Regions from separate parts of the Streptomyces sp. NPDC059567 genome, predicted to be linked through region 3. Evidence: riboswitches for the same ligand, from Rfam matches in the RefSeq annotation. Region 3 holds a riboswitch; each other region holds the start of a gene.
What was found. A riboswitch is a leader RNA that binds a small molecule or an ion and turns the genes downstream of it on or off. The one in region 3 is predicted to bind cyclic di-AMP.
Positions count from the first base shown of each region.

Region 1: linked by a shared signal. The riboswitch ahead of ACFVZW_RS26990 (M23 family metallopeptidase) and the one ahead of ACFVZW_RS03440 (transglycosylase SLT domain-containing protein) in region 3 are both predicted to bind cyclic di-AMP.
Region 2: linked by a shared signal. The riboswitch ahead of ACFVZW_RS32135 (M23 family metallopeptidase) and the one ahead of ACFVZW_RS03440 (transglycosylase SLT domain-containing protein) in region 3 are both predicted to bind cyclic di-AMP.
Region 4: linked by a shared signal. The riboswitch ahead of ACFVZW_RS29190 (C40 family peptidase) and the one ahead of ACFVZW_RS03440 (transglycosylase SLT domain-containing protein) in region 3 are both predicted to bind cyclic di-AMP.

Region 1 covers NZ_JBHWBS010000075.1:13,771-18,169, forward strand. The annotation lists gene ACFVZW_RS26980 (M16 family metallopeptidase) at 1-1,112, shown strand, start outside; gene ACFVZW_RS26985 (M16 family metallopeptidase) at 1,139-2,506, shown strand; cyclic di-AMP (ydaO/yuaA leader) riboswitch at 2,710-2,876, shown strand; gene ACFVZW_RS26990 (M23 family metallopeptidase) at 2,889-3,671, shown strand; gene ACFVZW_RS26995 (GntR family transcriptional regulator) at 3,838-4,399, shown strand, end outside.
Region 2 covers NZ_JBHWBS010000109.1:5,946-10,344, forward strand. The annotation lists gene ACFVZW_RS32125 (MFS transporter) at 1-222, shown strand, start outside; gene ACFVZW_RS32130 (PP2C family protein-serine/threonine phosphatase) at 361-1,554, shown strand; cyclic di-AMP (ydaO/yuaA leader) riboswitch at 1,767-1,914, shown strand; gene ACFVZW_RS32135 (M23 family metallopeptidase) at 1,926-3,020, shown strand; gene ACFVZW_RS32140 (PrsW family intramembrane metalloprotease) at 3,277-4,399, opposite strand, start outside.
Region 3 covers NZ_JBHWBS010000004.1:25,383-29,781, forward strand. The annotation lists gene ACFVZW_RS03435 (phosphocholine-specific phospholipase C) at 1-1,768, shown strand, start outside; cyclic di-AMP (ydaO/yuaA leader) riboswitch at 2,043-2,226, shown strand; gene ACFVZW_RS03440 (transglycosylase SLT domain-containing protein) at 2,231-3,124, shown strand; gene ACFVZW_RS03445 (hypothetical protein) at 3,301-4,399, shown strand, end outside.
Region 4 covers NZ_JBHWBS010000087.1:18,030-22,428, reverse strand. The annotation lists gene bioB (biotin synthase BioB) at 1-395, opposite strand, end outside; gene ACFVZW_RS29200 (8-amino-7-oxononanoate synthase) at 540-1,706, shown strand; gene ACFVZW_RS29195 (ATP-binding protein) at 1,876-2,325, shown strand; gene ACFVZW_RS29190 (C40 family peptidase) at 2,450-2,926, opposite strand; cyclic di-AMP (ydaO/yuaA leader) riboswitch at 2,930-3,126, opposite strand; gene ACFVZW_RS29185 (hypothetical protein) at 3,441-3,746, opposite strand; gene ACFVZW_RS29180 (ATP-dependent Clp protease proteolytic subunit) at 3,754-4,377, opposite strand.

The DNA of each region.
Region 1 (4,399 bases), on a different contig from region 3:
GCCACTTCGAGCTGGTGCAGGGCGCGGGCGGCTCGCTCAACGGCACGACGAGCTTCGAGCGCACCAACTACTTCGAGACCATGCCCACCCACCAGCTGGAGCTGGCGCTCTGGCTGGAGGCGGACCGCATGGGCTCGCTGCTCGCGGCCCTGGACGACGAGTCCATGGAGAACCAGCGGGACGTCGTCAAGAACGAGCGCCGCCAGCGGTACGACAACGTGCCCTACGGCACGGCCTTCGAGAAGCTCACCGCCCTCGCGTACCCCGACGGCCACCCGTACCACCACACGCCGATCGGCTCCATGGCCGACCTGGACGCGGCCACCCTCGAGGACGCGCGGTCCTTCTTCCGCACGTACTACGCGCCGAACAACGCGGTGCTCTCGGTCGTCGGCGACATCGACCCCGCGCAGACCCTGGCCTGGATCGAGAAGTACTTCGGCTCGATCCCGTCGCACGACGGCAAGCGGCCGCCGCGCGACGGCACCCTTCCGGACACCATCGGCGAGCAGCTGCGCGAGGTCGTCGAGGAGGAGGTCCCGGCCCGCGCGCTGATGGCCGCCTACCGGCTCCCGCACGACGGCACGCGCGAGTGCGACGCCGCGGACCTGGCCCTGACGGTCCTCGGCGGCGGCGAGTCCTCGCGGCTCCACAACCGCCTGGTCCGCCGCGACCGCACGGCGGTGGCCGCGGGGTTCGGCCTGCTGCGGCTGGCCGGCGCGCCCTCGCTGGGCTGGCTGGACGTCAAGACGTCCGGCGGTGTCGAGGTGCCCGAGATCGAGGCCGCCGTCGACGAGGAGCTGGCCAGGTTCGCCGCCGAGGGCCCGACGCCCGAGGAGATGGAGCGCGCCCAGGCCCAGTTGGAGCGCGAGTGGCTGGACCGGCTCGGCACGGTCGCGGGCCGGGCCGACGAACTGTGCCGCTTCGCGGTCCTGTTCGGCGACCCGCAGCTCGCCCTCACCGCCGTGCACCGGGTGCTGGACGTCACCGCGGAGGAGGTGCAGGCGGTCGCCAAGGCCCGGCTGCGCCCGGACAACCGCGCGGTGCTCGTCTACGAGCCGATCGGTACCGAACAGAGCGACAGCGACGAGGAAGAGGGAGCGGACCAGTGACCGACGCTGCCGCGTCTTTGACGAGCATGACGTTCCACCCGCAGCCGGAGGCGGGCACCGCGAAGCCCTGGGCCTTCCCGGCCCCGGACCGCGGAGCGCTGGACAACGGCCTGACGGTGCTGCGCTGCCACCGCCCCGGCCAGCAGGTGGTGGCCGTCGAGATCTTCCTCGACGCCCCGCTGGACGCCGAGCCCGAGGGCCTGGACGGCGTGGCCACGATCATGGCCCGCGCCCTCTCCGAGGGCACGGACAAGCACTCCGCCGAGGAGTTCGCCGCCGAGCTGGAGCGCTGCGGCGCCACGCTCGACGCGCACGCCGACCACCCGGGCGTACGGGTCTCCCTGGAGGTCCCCGTCTCCCGGCTGCCCAAGGCGCTCGGCCTGCTCGCCGAGGCGCTGATCGCGCCCGCCTTCCTCGACACCGAGGTCGAGCGCCTGGTGCGCAACCGGCTCGACGAGATCCCGCACGAGACGGCCAACCCGGCCCGCCGGGCGGCCAAGCAGCTCTCCAAGGAGCTGTTCCCGGCCACCTCGCGCATGTCGCGGCCGCGCCAGGGGACCGAGGAGACCGTGGAGGCGATCGACGCCACGGCCGTCCGCGCCTTCTTCGAGGCGTACATGCGGCCCTCCACGGCCACGGCCGTCATCGTCGGCGACCTGACCGACGTGGACCTGGACAAGGTCCTCGCCGAGTCGCTGGGAGCCTGGACGGGGAACGCGGCCGAGCCGCGCCCCGTCCCTCCGATCACGGCCGACGACACCGGCCGGGTGGTCATCGTGGACCGGCCGGGAGCCGTCCAGACCCAGCTGCTCATCGGGCGCGTCGGCGCCGACCGGCACGACCGTGTCTGGCCGGCCCAGGTCCTCGGCACGTACTGCCTCGGTGGCACCCTCACCTCCCGTCTGGACCGCGTCCTGCGCGAGGAGAAGGGCTACACCTACGGCGTCCGTGCCTTCGGCCAGGTGCTGCGCTCCGACGGCCAGGGCCACGGCGCCTCGATGCTCGCCATCAGCGGCTCCGTCGACACGCCCAACACCGGCCCGGCACTTGACGACCTGTGGAAGGTGCTGAGCACGCTCGCCGCCGAGGGGCTGACGGACGCCGAGCGCGACGTGGCCGTGCAGAACCTGGTGGGTGTGGCGCCGCTGAAGTACGAGACGGCCGCCTCCGTCGCCGGGACGCTCGCCGACCAGGTCGAGCAGCACCTTCCGGACGACTTCCAGGCGCAGTTGTACGCGCGCCTGGCCGAGACCGGCACGGTGGAGGCGACCGCGGCGGTCGTGAACGCCTTCCCGGTGGACCGTCTCGTCACCGTGCTCGTCGGTGACGCGGCGCAGATCGAGGAGCCGGTGCGCGCTCTCGGCATCGGCGAAGTGACCGTCGTCACCGGCTGATTGAGTCGTCCGCGCGCCGCTTCGAGGACCCCGCCATCACAGTATGGCGGGGTCCTCCCCTTTGTCCGGATTAAGGGAGAGGGTGGCTGTATGACCTGTGGCATGTCTTACAAACGGGCGTGTCTGTTTGCTGATTGAAAGACAGTCCGCTTAGCGTCGGTCCGGCTGTTCGCCAGTTGCACCCGCCGCGAGCCCGTGGCATCGGACAGTCATCGCCGAGTCCCCGTCAGGCGCGAGCCTGGGGAGCCGGGGACCCATACGAAGTCCCTGGGGTGAATCGGACGCCTTCGCATCCGTGCGGAGGGGCCCGTAGGAGACCTTCCTGCTCCGAACCCGTCAGCTAACCCGGTAGGCGAGAAGGAAGGAAAGGATCAGCCACTACATGGCGTTCACCCGTGCCACCGGGAAGCATCGTGGTCCGAGCCGTCTGGCGCGCCGCAGGGCGGGCATCGCCGGCGTCGCGACCATCGCCACCACCGGCGTCATCGGAACCCTCGCCTCCCCGGCGCTCGCCGCCGACGCGGACGCCCCCTCCTTCGAGGACACCGGCCTGACCCAGATCGTCGCCGCGGACTCCCTCGCCGACACGATCGACGCCCAGGCCGCCGCCCAGGAGCGCGAGGCCGCCGAGGCCATCGAGCGGGCCAAGGCCGAGGCCCGGGCGAAGGCGGAGGCGAAGCGCAAGGCCGAGGCCCGCGCCAAGGAGGTCCGCGAGGCCAAGGAGCGCGCCGCCCGCGAGGCCGAGCGCAAGCGCCTGAACTCCTTCCAGCTCCCCGTCGCCGGTTCGTACGTGACCACCAGCTACCAGGCCGGTGGCGCGCTCTGGTCCTCCGGCAGCCACTCCGGCGTCGACTTCCACGCCGCCTCCGGCAGCCGGGTCGTCTCCGTCGGCTCCGGCACCGTCGTCGAGGCCGGCTGGGGCGGCGCGTACGGCAACAACATCGTCATCCGGATGAACGACGGCACGTACACCCAGTACGGTCACCTGTCGTCCATCAGTGTCTCGGTCGGCCAGTCCGTCACCCCGGGCCAGCGGATAGGCCTCTCGGGCTCGACCGGCAACTCGACCGGCCCGCACCTCCACTTCGAGGCGCGCACCACCGCCGAGTACGGCTCCGACATCAACCCGGTCGCGTACCTGCGCGCCCGCGGCGTGAACGTCTGACCGCTGCCCGCGAAGCAGGCGTCAGAAAAGCCCCGGCTCGTCCTGAGCCGGGGCTTTTCGCTGGCCAAAAGATATGCATGTTCCCGGATCTCCTTCGGAAATTCCGCCCCGCTGCAATAGAGTCGCCGACGAACCGGTTTCGCGCGGATCAAGGCGGAGGTCGAAGATGCGCATTCCCGCGCAGTCGGTATGCACGGCGATTCGGGACGACATCGTGTCCGGGGTCCTCCCGTGCGGCAGTCGGCTGACCGAGGAGCAGTTGGCCCGCCGTTACGGGGTCTCCCGCGTCCCCGTCCGTGAGGCGCTGCGCACCCTGGAGTCCGAGGGCTTCGTGATCAGCCGCCGCCATGCGGGCGCCCATGTCGCCGAACCCACCGAGCAGGAGGCGGCGGACCTGCTGGACGTACGGGCACTGCTCGAGCCGCTGGGCGCCGCCCGCGCCGCCCAGCGCCGCACCGACGCCCATCTCAAGGTGCTGCGTGGCCTGGTCAGGCTGGGGCAGGAACGGGCCAGGCGCGGCCAGGGCGAGGATCTGCGCTCGCTCGGCGGCTGGTTCCACGAGACGCTGGCACAGGCATCCGGCAGCCCGGCGCTCACGGCGCTGCTCACCCAGCTGCGGCACAAGATCGCCTGGATGTACGCGGTCGAGCCCGCCGCCCAGCCCGTCGAGGCATGGGCCGAGCACGGGGCGATCGTCGACGCGGTGGCGCGCGGCGACGCCGAACGGG
Region 2 (4,399 bases), on a different contig from region 3:
GGGCTCTACAACACGGTCTGCGGGATCGGGATCACCCTCGGGAACCTGGGGACGGGCGCGCTGCTCGATGTGACCGGGTGGTCGGCGACGCCGTGGCTGGTGCTGTGCGGGGTCGGGCTGCTGTGTGCGGGCGCGGTGGGGGCGCTGGGGCGCGGCGGACGGCTGAGCGCGGACGCGCGCCCGGGCTCGGACGTGGACTCGGACTCGGAGGCTCGGGGGTAAGGGTCGGGGGCGCGCGGAGGTGAAGGGCGGGGGCTTAGGGGTGAGCGGCTGAGGAGGTGTCACCCACTCGGCCGAGCGGGGGTCGCCGCGCGGCGCGGCTCCCGCCACCCTGGGGAGGGCGCGGTACCGTCCGTCGCCGTGTACGGACCGGGCAGGAGAGCACAGGTGGGGCAGGGGCAGCGAGGCGCGGGCGGCGACGTGAACGGGCGTCCGCGGCCGCGAGCCGAGCGGGCCCGGCGCTTCATCCGAGCCCTGCCCCCGCTCGTCATCCTCGGCGGCGTCGTCTTCGACCTCTCCACCCCGCCCTCGTACACGGCGGCCCCGATGTTCTCGGCCGCGCCCCTCATCGCCGCCCCGTTCTTCTCGATGCTGACGACCCTGCTCACCGGCATCGCGGCGATCCTCGCCGGCGTCGCTCTGCACCTCTACAACCACACCGCCTCCGAAGTACCCTCCCTCACCGAGACGTTCACCGTCGCCACCGTCGCCGCCCTCGCCCTGCTCATCAACCGGGTCGTGCTGCGCAGCGGCGAGCGGCTCGCCTCGGCCCGGGTGATCGCGGCGACCGCCCAGAAGGCGGTCCTGCCGACACCGGCCGAGCGGATCGGCGGCCTTCAGGTGGCGGCTCGCTACGAGGCCGCACAAGCGGACGCGTTCATCGGAGGCGATCTGTTCGCCGTCCAGGACACGCCGTACGGGGTGCGGCTCGTGGTGGGTGACGTGCGGGGCAAGGGGCTGGACGCGGTCGAGGCGGTCGCCATCGTGATCGGCGCGTTCCGGGAGGCGGCCGAGCAGGAGGCGACCCTCGAGGGCGTCGCGCAGCGGCTGGAGCGGGCGCTGGCCCGGGAGGGCACGCGCCGTTCCAGCCTCGACGCCTTCGAGGGGTTCACCACCGCCGTCCTGGCCGAGATCCCGCGCGTGGACGGGCGCGTACGGGTGGTGAACCGCGGTCACCCCGAGCCGCTGCTGCTGCATGCGGACGGGGCCCTGGAGCTTCTGGCGCCGAGCGAGCCGGCGCTGCCGCTCGGGATGGGCGAGTTGGCCGCCTGGCCCGACCGGGCCGACGAGAGCGCGTATCCGCCGGGCGCGACGCTGCTCTTCTACACCGACGGTCTCTCCGAGGCGCGCGACTCCACGGGCGCCTTCTACGATCCGGCCGAGCGCCTCTCGGGACGGATCTTCCCGGGGCCGGAGGAACTGCTGGACGCGCTCGTCGACGACGTCCGCCGGTACACGGGCGGCGGCTCCACGGACGACATGGCGCTGCTCGCGGTGAGCCGTCCGGCGACAGGGCAGCCGGAGCGGCGGCGGACGATGCCGGTGGTGCCGTGACCATCCGTAGTGGAGAGGTACCGCTGCGATAACAATTGATACACCGTCAGCTCCACGTCTTTCACTCGGGGGTTTACTGAAGCGGGGTCAAATCGGGCTGTACTGGCTCAATCTCTTGAACGATCAGTCGGAACGGCTTGGAATCCCGCCCTCCTGTCTATTAACGTTCGATAACGCAGCGCGGTCGTCCCAGCCGTCGCAAGAGACGGCACCGTGCGCACGCGCCGAATCCTGAAAGGGAACCGGGGAACCACCACTTGGGGTGAATCGGGCACCGTCGCACCCGTGCGGCACCGCCCGTAGGAGACCTTCCTGCTCCGAACCCGTCAGCTAACCCGGTAGGCGAGAAGGAAGGAAAGGAGTACGCCTCCGTGGCGTCCAACACCCCTGCCCCCGAAGACACCTTCGACGGGTTCCAAGCGTTCGGTGCGCCGGGCGCCGCCGGTACGGACGACGCCACCGCGTGGGGGGAGTGGAACCCCACCGAGGACTCCCTTCGCCAGCAGGCCCGCTCCGGCGGCCGCCACCGGGTCGTGAAGCAGCGCTCGGCCTTCGCCCGCTCCTCCACCGTCCTCGGCGTCGGTGTCATCGCGGCCGTCGGCGCGGGTGGCATGGCCACCGCCAAGGACAAGCCCCCGGTCTCGATATCGCTCCCGGACCTGAACCTCCCGGACGCCTCCGAACTGCCGGGCGTCGGCGAGCTCATCTCCGACGAGGACGGCGCCGACGGTACGGGTTCCGGGACGAACAACCCGCAGCCGCTCACCGCCTCCCTCACCCTCCCGGCCGACAGCGCCGAGAAGACCGACGGCGGCTCCGCCTCCGAGTCCACCGCCGACGCCGGCGAGGCGCTGCGCGCCCGCATCCTCCAGCAGGCCGAGCAGCAGCAGGCCTCCGCCGACGCGGCCGAGAAGGCCGAGGCGGAGAAGCAGGCGGCGGAGAAGGCCGCGGCAGAGGCGGCGGCGAAGGCGTCCGCGGCCGAGAAGGCCGCCGCCGAGGCGAAGAAGAAGGCGGAGGCGGAGGCGGCCGCGAAGGCCGAGGCGGAGCGCCTGGCCAAGCTCGCCGCGAGCTACTCCCTGCCCACGTCCTCGTACACCCTCACCTCCACGTACGGCCAGTCCGGCTCCATGTGGTCCTCCGGCTACCACACCGGCCTCGACTTCGCGGCTCCCACCGGCACCCCGGTCAAGGCGGTCCACGGCGGCACCATCAAGTCGGCGGGCTGGTCCGGCTCGTACGGCTACCGGATCGTCCTGGAGCTGGAGGACGGCTCTGAGGTCTGGTACGCGCACCTGTCCTCGATGACCGTGAGCGTGGGCCAGTCGGTGGGCACGGGCGACACGATCGGCCGCGTCGGCGCGACCGGCAACGTGACCGGCCCGCACCTGCACCTGGAGGTCCACACCGCGGGCGGCGACGGCATCGACCCGGCGGCCTGGCTCCGGGGCAAGGGCCTGTCGGTCTGATCCGGCCGGGAACGCGAGGCCGCAGAGGCCGCTGAGCCTTCGACGCGCCCATCGCGCTCTTCGCGCGGGGGCGCGTCTCTCGTGCGCGGCACTTCGACTCCGGCAGTCCTGGCGGCACCCCCCCCGACGTCAGGGCTGCCGGAACACCCCTTCCCCCGCCGTGCCGTCGGCTTCCGGCTTCCGGCATCCGCGGGCCGTCGGCTTCCGGCCGCGCTCGACCTGCGCCCCACCGACCGACTCGGAGTCGGCCCCGCGTCTAGCTCCGGTACGGGTTGTAGCCGCCGTAGTCCAGGTACTGCGGCGGTGCCCAGACCTGGCCCGTCGCGCGTGCCGCATAGGTCAGGGCGGGGGAGGCGACCGCCTTGCGCTGCCAGAGGTGGTGGAGCAGCTCCTGCTCGCGGGCGATGAAGTCCGGGCCGCCCGCGCCGCGCAGGGCGCGGTGGCGCAGGAAGGCGAGGGTCGTCGCGAACACCTCGTACTCCCCGACCGCGACGGCGGCCGGCGGGCCGTACGTGCGGCGGGCGAAGTCGCGGGCGAGGGACCGGGCCCGCATGGAGGAGAGCGCGAGCGGCTCCGCGGGGGAGAGCCAGCCGGCCGCCGCGTACGCCGGGAGCTGCCCGGATATCGTCCGCAGCTCCCGCTGCCTGCTCCATATCGCCAGCCACGTCAGCAGACCGAACGCGGGCACCATGAAGATGCCGTACACGACGATGAAGCCCCACGGTCCGAGGACCGTCGCCGAGCCGTTCCACAGGGCGTGCACGCCCATCGAGAGGACGAGACCGGTCACCGGCAGCAGGACACGTCGCACGCGCTGACGCCGGGTGGCGAGGGCGGCGAAGCCGAAGCCGAGGCCGGTGAGCACGGTGAAGAGCGGATGCGCGAACGGCGACATCACGATCCGTACGAAGAAGGTGCCGGCGGTCATCGAGCCGATGCCGGACGTACCGATCTCCTGGTCCTCGCCGAACGCCCGGCCGAGATAGAGGATGTTCTCGGTGAAGGCGAAGCCGCTGGCGGTGAGGCCGGCTATCACGACGCCGTCGACGAGACCGGTGAAGTCGCGGCGGCGCAGCAGGAAGATCAGCAGTACGGCGGCGGCCTTGGCGCTCTCCTCGACCACCGGTGCCACGACCGTGGCGCCGAGGGTGTCGGCGGAGGCCGGGTCGGCCGTGGCGGTGGCTATCCAGCGGACCGCGAAGGAGTTGGCGATGATCGAGACGAGCGCGGCGGCGAAGGCGCCCCAGCAGAACGCGAAGATCAGGTTCCGCCACGGGCCGGGTTCGACGCGGTCGAGCCAGCGGAAGGCGGCGACCAGCAGGGGGACGGGCAGGACGGCCAGGCCGAGGCCGACGAGGAAGCCCTCGGTGCCGGTCTGG
Region 3 (4,399 bases):
CTGGGGCGGCCGTCAGTACCCGTGGAAGCTGAGCGCCACCCCGCCCGCCGGGGGCGTCGACGGCGAGACCCTGGCCCAGTGCAACGGCGACCTTCCGCACAGCTGGACCTCGCAGCACGCGGCGTGGAACAAGGGCCGGATGGACAACTGGGTGACCGGCGTCGGCAACACCCGCACCCTCGGCTATCTCGACCGCGGCGACATCCCCTTCCACTACGCCCTCGCGGACAACTACACGATCTGCGACGCGTACTTCTGCTCGGCGCTCAGCGCCACGGGCCCGAACCGCACCTTCTTGTGGAGCGGCAGGATCGACGCCTCCAGCAAGGACGGGGGCGACGAGTCCGGGCTCACCTGGGAGACGTACGCCGAGGCGCTCCAGCGCGCCGGGGTGAGCTGGAAGGTCTACCAGAACGCGCAGGACAACTACGGCGACAACGGCCTCGCGTACTTCAAGAAGTTCACCGACGCGCGACCGGGCGACCCGCTGTACGACCGCGGTATGGGGTCGGTCCCCAAGGTCACCGGCTCGACCCCGGACGACATCGCCGCCGCGATCCGCGCCGACGTCGTCGCCGGCACGCTGCCCCAGGTCTCCTGGGTCGTGGCGAACGAGGCCTTCTCCGAGCACCCGTACGCCCCGCCCGGCGACGGCGCGCACTTCGTGGACCTCGTCTACCGCGCGCTCGCCGCGAACCCCGAGGTGTTCGACGGGACGGCCCTCTTCCTCAACTACGACGAGAACGACGGCTTCTTCGACCATGTGCCGCCGCCGGTCGCCCCGCCCGGCACCCCGGGCGAGTACCTCGACGGTGTCCCGATCGGCCTCGGTTTCAGGGTCCCGATGCTCGTCATGTCCCCGTGGACGCGCGGCGGGTGGGTCAGCTCCGAGGTCTTCGACCACACCTCCGTCCTGCGGTTCATGGAGACCTGGACGGCCGCCCTCGGCACCCCCGCCGCCTGCCCGAACATCAGCGCCTGGCGGCGCAAGGTCACGGGTGACCTGACCGGGGTCTTCGACTTCGCGCACCCCGTCTTCGGCGTCCCCTCGGGGCTCCCGTCCACCGCCAGGGTGATCGGGCAGTCGACCTGCGGCCCGCTGCCCAACCCGGTCCCGCAGGACAACGCCCTGCCCGCGCAGGAGACCGGCACACGGCCGGCGCGCGCCCTGCCGTACCAGGTGAACGGAAACCTCGACCGGTTCGAGTTCGGCGCGGCCGGCAAGATCCTGGCCTGGTTCTCCATGACGAACCAGGGCGCGCAGGCGACGCGCGCCGCGCACTTCACGATCCACCCGCACCAGCACCGGGACACGGCGGCCTGGCAGTACACCGTGGACCCGGGCGCGACGTCCACGGACTACTTCAACATCGGGCTCGGCTCGGGGTCGGGCAAGTACGACATCTCGATGATGGGCCCCAACCGCTTCCTGCGCCGCTTCATCGGCGACGCCTCGAAGCCGGGCAAGGCCGTCGAGGTCGCGGCGCGCTTCGCGACCGAGCCGGGCACGGGGAAGACGGCGATCTACTTCAAGATGACCAACAGCTCCGCCGGACCGGTGACCTTCACGATCCGCTCGAATGCCTACCGGTCCGACGGGCCGTGGACGTACACGGTGGCGGCGAACTCCTCGCGCGAGGACTACTTCAACGCCGTGGCATACCACAACGGCTGGTACGACTTCACGATCCTCGCCGACATCGACGGCACCTGGTCGCGCCGCTACACGGGCCACATCGAGACCGGCGCCGCGAGCATCACCGGCTGACACGACCACACTTCCCACCAAAAGGGACACAAGGGGTTTTATTCGCCCTTGTGTCCCTTTTCTCAGCTCAACTGAATTTACCGTAATGACCGATTTGATGCCCCTGGTGACATGAATCACCAAAGGGTCTTCAATGATCTTCTCGCGCCTTCCGTCCCCTTGCCCTTCAAGGAAGTTCAGCGCGGTGGACGCGGCGAAGAACCCCTTCGCGAATTACCTACGTACGAGACGTCTTGTTTCTGTCGACATTTCTCGCCTACGGTCACCTCGACTCGGACGGATCGCCTAATCCTGCCACCGTCCGAAAAGACCGATCATTCACCCGAAGGCAGGAGCGGGGGACCCACTATTCGCCGGTCCGGATTCTCCGGAGCGGCTCGGGGTGAAGTCGCACGTGTGCGGCCGGGCATCTCCAGCCCGAACCCGACAGCTCACCCCGCAGGCGCCGGAGAGGAATGCATCATGCCCGCACACGGTAAGCACCGGCGCCCCAAGCGACGTCCCCTGACCCGCGGTATCGCCCTCGCGAGCACGGGTGGCGCCGCACTGGCCCTGCCCCTGGTCGCCACGGCCACCGCCCACGCGACGCCCCAGGCCGCCCCCGCGGCCGCTCCCGTCGAGAAGACGGTCTTCAGCGCCCCCGCGAAGATCGCGGAATCAATTCCGGCCGCTCAGAATTCCGCCGCCAAGACCTATAAGGTCGTCCGCGGCGACTCCCTTTCCGTGATCGCGCACGAGCAGGACGTCCAGGGCGGCTGGAAGGCCCTGTACCGCGCGAATCGCAGCGCCGTGGGTGACAACCCGTCACTTATCCACCCCGGGCTCGAACTGACGCTCAGCGGGAATTCCGCCACCGCTCCGAAGCAGCCCAAGCAGTCGAAGTCCTCGGCTCGTTCGGACGCCGACCGGGCCGACCGCTCGCAGCAGCGGAGCGCCGCTCCCGCCAAGGCCGCTCCCGCGAAGCCCGCCGCCGCGGCTTCCGCGAAGGCCGCCGCCGCGGCGCCCAAGACCCAGGCCGCCCCGGCGAAGAGCTACGCCGACAACCTCGACGGCTGGATCCGCGAGTCGCTGGACGTCATGGCGCGCTACGGCATCCCGGGCTCGTACGAGGGCATACACCGCAACATCATGCGCGAGTCCTCGGGCAACCCGCAGGCCATCAACCTCTGGGACTCGAACGCCGTCAAGGGCACCCCGTCCAAGGGTCTCCTCCAGGTCATCGAGCCGACGTTCCTCGCCTACCACGTACCGGGCACGTCGATGGACCTCTTCGACCCCGTCGCCAACATCACCGCGGCCTGCAACTACGCCGCGGACCGCTACGGCTCCATCGACAACGTCAACGGGGCGTACTGACCCCGCTCCGCGTCGACTCCACGCCCCGGCCCCAATTCCTCACGGGCCGGGGCTTCGGCGTTCCCACCAAGCGGCATGGGGCATTCCGTACCCATGCCGCGTTCTTGGCGTGCAGCATGGGCGACTGATGATCCGCGGCCGGGGATCGCGGATCCCGTCCCTGGGGGGAACGACGCATGAAGAGAACGCTTGCCGTGTGCGCGGCCGCCGCCGCGCTGGCCGGGCTGCTCACGGCCGCCGGTCCGGCCGTGGCACAGACGCCGGGCACCGCATCCGACAGCGCGTCCGGCGCCGCGCTGTGCGCGCCCGGCCCGACCGTACTGCCCTCGCTCCCGCCGGACGCCCGTGGCGGGATCTCCACCGAGGGCGTGCACGATCTCGGCCCGCGCGGCCTGGCCGTGGGCGCGAGCGGCGGCCTGCCGGTGTACTGGAGGGGTGAGCGGCTCCACCGGGTGCCGCTGCCCGAGGGTTACGACGAGGGCGCGGTCCGGGCCGTCAACCGGCACGGGCTCATGGCCGGCTGGGTGGGCCGCCGCTCCGACGGTTCGACCGCCCTGTTCAGCTACCGCCCCGGCGCCGCGTCGGTGCGGCTGTTCTCCGTGGGCGTGGCGCGGGCCGCGTCCGATGTGGACGTCGACGACGCCGGGCGGATCGCTGCCGTCGACACGGACGGCACGGCGAAGGTGTGGCGGGACGGGAAGGTCACGCGGATCCTGGCGCTGCCGCCGGACGCGGGGCCGGGCACGGTCGTGACGCGGGTCACCGGTGTCAACGCGCGCGGCGATGTGATCGGCGCGGCCGAGCAGTCGTACGACGGCCCCGACGGGTTCACCTGGAGCTCCTTCCCGGTCCTGTGGCCCGCGGACGGCGGGCCGGCACGCGCGCTGCCGGTCGCGCGCGCGGAGTATCTGGTCCACAACCTGGCCGAGGGCATCGACGACGCGGGGCGGGTCGTCGGGTCCGTGTCGGTCAGCGACCGGTTCGACCCGGAGGGCGAGCCGTGGACCTGGACGCCCCCGTACCAGGATCACGGCTCGTCCCCGGGCGTCCTGGCCGGGCGGGAGGAGGGCGAGTTCGGGGCGATCAGTCCGACGACCGGCGTCGCGGTCGGCACGGCGATGACCCACGGGGAGGATGCCCCGGTCCTGCCCTACCAGGCCCAGTTGTGGCCGGGCCACGGCCCGGTCCTCGCGCTGCCGTCGCTCGCCGCGGACCGCGACGCGACGGCCCGAGCAGTGTCCGACGACGACCGGGTGGGCGGAGTCGCCGTGGACG
Region 4 (4,399 bases), on a different contig from region 3:
ATCGCCTCGATGGTCTTGCCGACCCGCTCCACGTCCCGGTCCGTCGGCCCACGGCCGCTCGCCACCAGACAGACCCGCTTCGCACCGCCCGCGACACCGGCGGCGGCCGCCTGGGACGCCTCGTCCGGCTTCAGCCAGGTGTACTTGAGGATCCCGGCCGTCGAGCCGAGCCGCTGGGAACAGTACGAGCAGTCCTCCGGGCACAGCCCGGACTTCAGATTGACCAAGTAGTTCAGCTTCACCCGACGCCCGAACCACTGGCGGCGTACCTTGCCGGCCGCGGCCACCACATCGAGCAGTTCGTCGTCGGAGGTCGCCAGCACGGCGAGCGCTTCTTCACGGCTCGGCAGCTCGCGCCGCAGCCCCTTCTCCACCAGCGTGTTCAGCAGGTCCATAAAGGGTGATCCTCGCCTACGGCACACCTCGCGGCCAAGGAGGATCCGAACAAACGAGGCCGTTTGAGGTGTGTGCATGGCCACACCCTGACCTCGGCCCCGGGCGGTTAGGGTCTGTGCGCTGCCTACAAAAGGATCTGCCCCATGCACCGGGACGAGGACACGCGCGGGACCGCCTTCGACTGGACCGACGCCGAGGCACGCCGCCGCGAGCGGACGGGGCTCGTCCGCACGCTCAGGCCCCGCGCAGCCGAATCGGACCTGCTCGACCTCGCGAGCAACGACTACCTCGGACTGACCCGCCGGCCGGAGATCACGGAGGCGGCGGCCGAGGCGGCACGGCGCTGGGGCGCGGGCGCCACCGGCTCCCGCCTCGTCACCGGCACCACCCGGCTGCACACCCGCCTGGAGCGCGAACTCGCCGAGTTCTGCGGCTTCGAGGCGGCCCTCGTCTTCTCCTCCGGCTACACCGCCAACCTCGCCGCGCTCACCGCGCTGAGCAGCCGCGACTCGCTGATCGTCTCGGACGCGGGCAACCACGCCTCGATCGTCGACGGCTGCCGGCTCTCGCGCGCCGAGACGGCCGTGGTCCCGCACGCGGACCCCGAAGCGGTACGCAAGACCCTCCGGGCACATGAGGGCCGCCGGGCCCTCGCCGTCACCGACTCCGTCTTCTCCGTGGACGGCGACAAGGCCCCACTGACCGAGATCGCCGACGCCTGCCGCACCCACGGCGCCGCGCTCGTCGTGGACGACGCCCACGGCCTGGGCGTGCTCGGCGACGGCGGCCGGGGAGCCCTGGCCGCCGCGGGTCTCGCCGGCGACGAGGACGTCGTCGCCACCCTCACCCTCTCCAAGTCGCTCGGCAGCCAGGGGGGTGCCGTACTCGGCCCCGCCCGGGTCGTCGAGCACCTGGTCAACGCGGCCCGGACGTTCATCTTCGACACCGGTCTCGCCCCGGCCGCCGCGGGCGCCGCCCTCGCGAGCCTGCGGCTGATCCACGGCGAGCCCGGCCTCGCCGAGCGCGCGCGTACCGTCGCCACCACGCTGCACCGGATGCTCACCGAGGCCGGACTGACCGCCGTACGCCCGGACGCGGCCGTCGTGTCGGTGCGCGCCCCCTCGCCCGAGGCCGCGCTGCGGTGGGCGGCCGACTGCCGCGAACTGGGCCTCGCCGTGGGCTGCTTCCGGCCCCCGTCGGTCCCGGACGGCATCTCGCGACTGCGCCTGACGGCCCGCGCGGATCTGACGGACGCGCAGATCGACCGGGCGGTGGAAACGATCGTGCGCACCGCACCGCCGGCTCGCTGACCGCACCAGCCCGGCCGCCCAAATACGGTCTCCCGTAGCAGAGTTCACCGCTTCGAGCGACAAATATGCACATATCTTGGTGGATCGCCATACGGGGCGGCACGATCGGTGGCACTCTGACGCGTAGCGCAATCCGGGCCGGGCCCGGTGGGAAAGGGACAGCGTCGCCATGGCAGACCACCAGGAAGCAACCGTCACTCTGCCGAGCGATCCCGCCTCGGTGTCCGCCGCCCGCAGATACGTCGCCGACATCCTGACCGGCTGGGGGCTCGCCGAGGCCGGCGACACCGCCGACACGGTCCGGCTGATCGTCTCGGAACTGGCCACCAACGCCGTCCAGCACACCTTCGGGCAGTCGCCCACCTTCACCGTCGACGTCCGTCTGGAGCGTGAGGAACAGCTCCACATCGGCGTCACCGACAGCCACCCCCGCTGGCCCAAGCGGCTGCCGGCGGCGGTGCAGCAGGACAACGGCCGAGGGATGGTGATCATCCGTTTCCTGACCGCGGAGGCGGGCGGCCGGCTCTCGGTCACCCCGACCAGCGAGGGCGGCAAGACGGTCTGGATCAACCTCCCCTGGACGGCCGCGCCGAACAGGCTCCCCGCCTCCTTGAGCTAGGGCGTGTCCGGCCCGATCCTGCCGTCGGCTCCCCTCGCAAGGACCCGAGGCCGGTGCGTGAGGGTGCGGCGGCGCCACCGCACCCCCGTGACGGCCCCGGTCACGAGGTCAGCCGGTCACCCGATCATCGGACCCGGCCGTAATACACCTTGGACGACCAGATCCTGTCGAGCTTCACCCAGGAGCCCGTCTTGGGCGAGTGCCAGATCTTGTTGTTCCCGGCGTAGATGCCCACGTGGTACACCCGTCCACCCGCGTGGAAGAAGACCAGGTCACCCTTCTGCCTACTGGAGGCGGAGATGTGCCGGGTCTTGTTGTACTGCTGCTGCGCGGTACGGGGCAGCGACTTGCCCGCCTTCTTGAACGAATAGAGCGTGAGCCCCGAGCAGTCGAACCGGGTCGGTCCTGACGCTCCGTACCTGTAGGGCGATCCCTTCTTGGCCGCCGCGACGCTCAGCGCCTTGCCGGCATGCGCGGTCGCGGCCTGGGCCTCCGAGGCGGCGCCCGGCGCCAGCATCGTGCCGCCGACGGCGGCGAGGGTGAGAGCCGAGACGGCTCCGGCCCGGGACAGCAGGGACGGGACATGAATCTGCGCAGTCATGCGCAACCCTTCGTCAGCCGCCTGTGAAGGATGACCTGTCGGGTTCGGACTGGCGAAGTTGCCCGGCCGCGGCTGCGGCTTCACCCCGAGGAACGGCCCACTGCTCGGTCGTCCCGTACTGCTCGGGTCCTCCACTCCTGCCGATCCACTCCTGTCGACCAGACATCCGGGACAGCGGCAGGACTCGGCGTCCGCCCGGACCGCCCCGCCGTGGTGGCGGGGGCTTGTCGTCGTGAGGGATCTTGACCCACATCCAGGGCGAAATCCGAGTTGAAACGACGTTATGTGAGGCTCCTCACGACTGATCCATTCGGGTGGACAGACATGTTTCGTGATCGTCTGAGGTTTGGCCGACGAGCCCCGTACCAGGGGAGAAACGCCGGATTCCGCCAGATGCGTACACCTGTTGCGCAACTCACCCCGCACATATGTCGATTCGTCGACTACGCCGAACGAGGGAGGATTTCCATGGTTGTGATGGGCCGAGTGGACCTCGACACGACACGCGGGTATGTCAACTCGCGCGTGTCCCGGGCACGGTGACGCGCTCCGCGCGCCGCTCTCCGTCCAACACCCGCAGCGCGCGGGCCAATGTGTCCGCATGTACCTCGGTCTCACCGCGCACATGCATCACCGTCAGGGCGTCGCGCAGGGCGGTCGCCCGTCCCACCAGGGCCTGAGCCGCCCGTAGCGCCCCATAAGTATGCAATGACCTGGATGGATTGATTCGCCCCAGGAGATCGACGACTTCGAGATAGGCGTCGACGAACTCGCCCTCGGCACGCGTCAGCGCGGGCAGCGGCGGCAGCTCGGGAACCATCCCCGGCTCACCTCGCCCCGGCGCCGCCGGACGCCCCTCGGTTCTGGATCACGTGATCCACCAGGCCGTACGCGGTGGCGGCCGGCGCGTCGAGGATCGTGGTGCGGTCGATGTCGGCGTCGATCCGCTCGCGGCTCCGTCCGGTGTGGGTGGCCAGCATCCCGGCGACCATCGCGCGCAGCCGGAGCAATTCCCGGGCTTGGATGTCGAGATCGCTGGGCTGCCCCTGCAACGGCTCGTCCATCGTGGGCTGCTGGAGCACGACCCGGGCGCCGGGCAGCGCGAGCCGCTTTCCGGGCGCGCCGGCCGCGAGCAGTACGGCGGCGGTGGACGCGGCCTGGCCGAGGCAGGTGGTCTCCACGTCGCAGGTGACGACCTGCATCGTGTCGTAGATCGCGGACATCGCGCTGAGCGAACCGCCGGGGGAGTTGATGTAGAGCGAGATGTCCCGGTCGGGGTCGGCGTACTCCAGGTGCAGGAGCTGGGCGATGACGTCGTTGGCCGAGATCTCGTCGATCGGTGTCCCGAGGAAGACGATCCGCTCCTCCAGCAGCTTGGAGTAGGGGTCGAGGGTCCGACTGCCGAAGCTGGTGCGCTCGGTGAACTCGGGAAGGACGTAGCGGGCATCCATGGGCGGCCTCCTTGCTCCGTTC